2 regions of the Dehalobacter restrictus DSM 9455 genome follow, and region 1 is predicted to be linked to the other one. Evidence: predicted binding sites of a transcription regulator. Region 1 holds the regulator's gene; the other holds the start of a gene.
What was found. The regulator CtsR, encoded in region 1, represses protease genes until heat stress. The targets are predictions, from matches to a motif close to AAGGTCAANNAAGGTCAAAT.
Positions count from the first base shown of each region.

Region 2: clpP (ATP-dependent Clp endopeptidase proteolytic subunit ClpP) is a predicted target of CtsR. The motif match lies at 1,671-1,690, and genes of this name have one in related genera.

Region 1 covers NZ_CP007033.1:462,513-465,604, forward strand. Annotated here, with positions in the region: gene DEHRE_RS02190 (NUDIX hydrolase) at 1-176, opposite strand, end outside; gene DEHRE_RS02195 (hypothetical protein) at 351-1,115, shown strand; gene DEHRE_RS02200 (CtsR family transcriptional regulator) at 1,301-1,774, shown strand; gene DEHRE_RS02205 (UvrB/UvrC motif-containing protein) at 1,789-2,313, shown strand; gene DEHRE_RS02210 (protein arginine kinase) at 2,310-3,092, shown strand, end outside.
Region 2 covers NZ_CP007033.1:2,644,345-2,647,436, forward strand. Annotated here, with positions in the region: gene galU (UTP--glucose-1-phosphate uridylyltransferase GalU) at 1-797, opposite strand, end outside; gene clpP (ATP-dependent Clp endopeptidase proteolytic subunit ClpP) at 987-1,616, opposite strand; gene DEHRE_RS12665 (Hsp20/alpha crystallin family protein) at 1,875-2,324, shown strand; gene DEHRE_RS12670 (MGDG synthase family glycosyltransferase) at 2,521-3,092, shown strand, end outside.

The sequences.
Region 1 (3,092 bases):
ACGAGGAGTACTTTGTCGTCTTGAAGCAAAAGACCGCCTACGCCCAGGGAGTATTCCCCCCAGTGGATATAGTCACAGGCCGGGCAGCTTTGCCTCTTTTTGTCTTCAATTAGTTTATACTCCAGGGCGGCAGAACACACGGGACAAAACTTAAATTCCGGATAAAGAGACGGCATATGATTCCTTCTTTCTCTAATCAAAGTTATTAATCCTATTTTATCCTGAAAAAGAGAAGATGCAAATTTTATCTAAATTGGGAAATACGGCACGAAGGATAAATAATTTCTTTGTAGAACTACTAAATAATACTTTAATCGACTGAATTTTCAACCTGTGGGGGAAATATAAGAATGAAAAATGATAAGAAAAAAGAGATTTGGCTCGATCCTGAGGAACTCCGGCAGTTGTTGGAGGGAGGCTTGTATTGGAAAGATATAGAGCCCAAACTGTCCGAGGAAAATGCGGAAAGCATCAGAAGGCAGCTTAGTCTTGAAGATGAGGCTGATATTAATGACGGTGCTATTGACGAGTATGACCAGAACACCGGGGAATTTGACCAGACCAACGGAGAATATGGCCGGACGGCCGGGAAGTCTCCGGAAGAGGATCAAGCGGAAGCAGGGCCTGTTTTTGCCGGAGATTCGGATGAAGACAATGAGGAGATCAGAACGATTTTGCTTGGTGATCAAAATTCGGGGCAGGATGAACTGCAAAGACTGTTTATCTCCCAAGCGGCTTCCCTGGAAGATGACTTTAATGAAATGAAAAATCCGGCGGAAACAAGTCCGGACAGCTTCAGCCCGCTTGCTGATACTGAGGCAGCGGATGATTTGAATAAAGCTGATGAAGCCTACAACGCAGAAGATACCGCTATGAACCCGACAGATCTGGGTACTCTGGAGGAAACAGAAGTAGGGGCGGAAGAAAGAAGCCGCTTTTCTGATTTAAATAGTTATATCATGAACAGTAAAAATGACCCGAGTGCGGACGATGACGATGACTTAGATTTTGAGTTCGAACAGAAACGCGGCTTTGGTGGACTAAAGCTTGTTATTCTGGTTGTGATTGTTGCAGCGGTCACCTTCGGTTTGTGGTATTTCTTTATCAGCGATTGAGGACTTTTCGCTAAGTACAGCAATGTTGAATTTTTTATAGTCAGCGAGCAAAAAAACCTATCTTCGGATAGGTTTTTTTTAATAAAATAGTTTTCAAAATGATCAAAAAGGGTTAAAATAGTTACGAAGGTCAAAAAAGGTCATAAAGTCAGCAAAGGTCAACATTGAAATAAGGATGGATGACGATGAGTAATTTGGCGGACAGAATCGAGGAGTACCTCAAGAAGATTATAGAGCAGGCCGAAGTTGGGTATATTGTCCTGCAAAGAGGTTATCTTGCTGATTTCTTTTCATGTGCTCCTTCCCAGATTAACTATGTTCTTACAACGAGGTTTACTGCAGAACGCGGCTATCTTGTTGAAAGCAGAAGAGGCGGCGGCGGATATTTAAGGATTGTTAGGCTGGGACTTGATCCTGAGGGTAAATTCCAGAGACTCATGTCGGAACTCATTGGGGATGACCTTTCCCAGGATCGGGCTAACAATCTTGTGGACAGACTCAGAGAAGAAGAGCTGTTCACCAAAAGAGAAGCAATCCTGGTAAAAACGATTTTTTCCGACCGGCTTTTGGCTGGAGTGACGAATTTGCCTTCTACGCTTAGGGCCCGTATGATGAAAGAAATACTGGCGAATATGTGCCGGGACGATGTTAATGATTGATCGGGGGAATAGCAATGCTTTGTCAGAACTGTCAACAACGGGAGGCTGTGGTTCATCTGACCAAAATCATTAATGGACAGGCGGCGCAGCTTCATCTTTGCCAGGAATGTGCTCAGAAAGCGCCTGGTACCGGCTTCAATCTCTACCCTGGAATGGTATCGGATTTTTTACAGGCATTATTTGGGGTAAATCCGGCAGGACAGTATGATCAGACGATCGTAGACAGTCAGCCCGGAAAATGTCCCGGGTGCGGAAGAACTTTTTCCCAGATACAGCAAGCCGGGAAAATGGGCTGTAGCAAATGTTACGATGAATTTGAGCCCCAAATGGAAATGCTCCTGCGCCGGATCCATGGAAGAGGGATGCATGTCGGGAAAGTGCCGGTAAGACGAGGCGCTTCGTTCCGAAACAAACAGGAAATAGTCAAATCGAAAGAACAACTCTTGGAGCTAGTAAAAGCAGAAAAGTTTGAAGAGGCAGCTATATTAAGAGACCGGATTAAAGAAATGGAGAATACTGTCGGAGGTGAAAGCAAATGACTTATCGGGAACTGCTTGCCAAAGACAGCTTCTGGATGAAGGATACCCTGGACATTCCGATTGTACTGAGTTCCAGGATCAGACTGGCCAGAAATATCGCGGACAATCCTTTCCCTCACGTCATGTCCCATGATGATGCCGAAAAAATTGAAGCACAGATTTCCGGCGTCCTGGACGGTTTTACCGCTGAAGGGGAAAAGCTTGTTTATATTCCATTGAAAATGCTTATTCCGGTGGAGAAGAAGGTATTGATTGAAAAGCATCTGGTCAGCCCGGGTTTTAACGAGACTGAATATGCACGCGGTCTGGCCTTGTCCGAAAGCCATAAAATTGCAGTCATGGTCAATGAAGAAGATCACCTGAGAATTCAGGTGCTGATGCCGGGGAACAGCCTCAGGGAAGCTTGGCATCTTGCAGGATTGGTCGATGATCATCTGGAAGCGCATCTGGATATTGCTTATAAAGAAAAGCTTGGCTATTTGACGACTTGCCCCACCAATGTTGGAACCGGCCTGAGAGTATCCGTGATGGTTCACTTGCCAGCCCTGGTGCTGACCAATCAGGTCCAGCAGGTTCTGGGTGCCCTGACTTCGCTTGGGTTGGCAGTACGCGGTCTGTACGGTGAAGGCTCCAGGCCCTTCGGAAATATCTTTCAGATATCCAACCAGGTTACTTTAGGCAAGAGTGAAGAGGACACCTTAACGCATCTTGATGCGGTGACGCGGCAGCTGATGGAACGGGAAGTCCAGATGCGGGAAGTTATTCGCAAAGAATCTCCG
Region 2 (3,092 bases), 760 kb from region 1:
GTTGCTCTGACAAAACCAAGTTTGTCCCCGACATCATATCTTTTCCCTTCAAAATTGTAGGCATACACATCCTGAACCTTGCTCAACTGCGCAATTGCATCCGTCAGCTGAATTTCTCCATTTCTTCCCGGAGGCAATTCCGCGAGGATATCAAAAATTTCCGGATTAAGAATATACCGGCCCATGATCGCAAGCGGAATATCAGGCGCTTCCTCCGGGGTCGGCTTTTCAAACATGGCTTCCGCCTTGTACAGTCTCGGAGATATTCTGCTGCCATCAATAATCCCGTATTTGGACACTTCTGCCGGCAGTACTTCCTGTACGCCAATCAGATTGCTGTTATAAAGCTCGTAGTACCTAATCATTTGTTTCAGACAAGGCTCTTCCGAATAGATCACGTCGTCTCCCAAAAGAACGGCAAACGGCTCATTGCCAATAAATCTTCTGGCACTGTAGACGGCATGACCAAGCCCCAGAGCTTCTTTTTGGCGGACATAATGGATATCGACCATCTCAGCAATATGTTTGACCATATCGAGCAATTCGGACTTTTCTCCGTTTTTTAGAAATAGTTCAAGTTCTACAGAACGGTCAAAATGATCCTCAATGGCTCTTTTGTTTCTTCCTGTGACAATAATGACATCTTCAATACCGGATTGAACCGCTTCTTCAATGATGTACTGAATGGTCGGTTTGTCTACGATTGGCAGCATTTCTTTGGGTTGAGCTTTGGTCGCAGGAAGAAATCTTGTACCCAATCCAGCCGCGGGTATGACTGCTTTACGAATTTTCTGCAAGATTTTTCCTCCTTTTTTTTATTGTTGCTTTGGTTGTTTTTGAACAATCCGAGTTTAGTATGCCGAATTTATCTTACTTTTATGTTTTTTTCTGAATGGACGTCAAACGCCTCAAATGATTACTCAATGAGGCGTTTCCGATATCCAGGATTTTCTTCAGGGTTTTTTATGAAATTTTTTTAAGAGATTCTATTTTAGCGGGTTTTTCTTCTTTTGCTCAAGCAGTGCTGCTTTTTCCAGTACCCGGTCAACAATTCCGTATTCTTTAGCTTCTTCAGCGGACATATAGTAGTCACGGTCCGTATCCTGCTCGACTTTGTCCAAAGGCTGGCCGGTTCTTTCGGCAAGAATCCTGTTCATTTTGTTTTTCGTTTTCAGCAACTGTTTGGCGTGAATTTCAATTTCTGTAGCCTGCCCCGATAAACCTCCCCCAGCAATTAACGGCTGGTGAATCAGGATCTCAGCATTCGGCAGGGCAGTACGCTTACCTTTCGTGCCGGCAGCAAGCAGGAAGGCACCCATACTGGCAGCCATTCCAATACAAATGGTCTGTACATCAGGCCTGATGTACTGCATCGTGTCGTAGATGGCCATCCCGGAAGTAATGGACCCTCCGGGACTGTTGATATAGACAAAAACGTCCTTTTCAGGATCTTCCGCCTCGAGGAAAAGCAATTGCGCAACTACAACATTGGCAACGTTATCATCGATTGCTCCGCCCAGGAAGATAATACGGTCTTTGAGGAGCCTAGAATAGATGTCGTAAGAACGTTCACCGCGATTCGTTTGTTCAACTACCATCGGGATAAGATAACTCATATTTGTTCCCTCCATCATTGATTGTTAATTTTGATATGTCTCTATTTTATTACAAAGGTCAATAAAGGTCAAATAATTTGGACAACTTTTGGTCATTTTTTTGTTCGAATTATTTCATTCATATTATTTGATTAATTGCCAATAGTACGTTCGTCTAAACATTGAGACGGTATATAAATCATCTGTCAGGTTAAGATAATCCTAGTACGATTGATAAAAGCATTTGATACAAATCCAAAAATATTGGGGGCTGGAAATATGAATCTTATACCATTCCATCCAATGCGCAATGCAGATCAGATACGCCGTGAAATCAATAGGCTTTATAGTTTTCCATATACTTTTTTCGAAGACGAGTTCGCTCCGCGCTTGGCCGTTCCATTTACCGACATCTATGAAACCGACGAAGAGATCATTGTTTCCTGCGATCTGCCAGGACTGCAAAGAAGAGAAGATGTAGGCATTCAGATTGAAAACAACATGATAACCATCAGCGGTACTTTAAACCGCGAACAGCATGTGATTCAGGAAGATCGCCTACACAAAAAAGAAAGGTATACCGGTCAATTCCGCCGCTCCGTCTCTCTTCCGGCGACCGTTTCCATTGATAATGTCAGGGCAATTTATAAAAATGGTGTTTTGAATGTATTCCTGCCCAAAACAGACAGCAGGGAGAAAAAGTCTGTGCAGATTGAGTTTCAGTATTAGTAGATCGCGAAACTGTGGCCCATAGACTATTATAAGGTCGTTTAAGTATGTCTTCCTGCCAGAAGATTGCTTGTGTAGTTATTCCTATTTGCCAAAAAATAATAAATAAATTTATGTTGGTTATCGACCATAAACTGTTATAATGTATAAGGATAACTTTCAGCATCTTATGCTTTTAATTGAAGGGAGAATATTCGTGCCTAAAGTAATGATTTTCTCTGCGTCTACAGGACATGGACATAATCAGGCCGCAGACTGTCTGAAAAAGGAGCTTGAAGCTTCAGGCTATTCCGTCCGGATTGTAGAACCCTTAAAAAAAGAAGAAAGCTGGATCATGGAAGCTCTTATCGATGACGGTTATCATATACTCGCAACAAGATTACCGAAAATGTACGGTAAACTATATAAGATTACCTATAACGAGTTCTTAAATAAAAATGTCAAAAGAATTTTAAACAGGGCCATGGATAGTGTCATCGAACAGCTGATTCAAGAGTACAAGCCAGACCTGCTTATTACCACCCATCCTCTTCATGTCGGTGTTGTTTCCTATTTAAAAGCATCCGGACGCTTAAATCTGCCTTTTATTTCGCTGGTTACAGATTATATGGCTCATCAGTTTTATGTGAATAGTTTTGTTGATGCCTACATTGTTGGTTCATGTTACACCAAGGATACGCTTACGGAAAAAGGTGTTCCTGAAAATAAAATACACATTTTCGGCATTCCGGTACGGGAAGAATTCCGTCAGCCCCGCCTTGTCAGAAA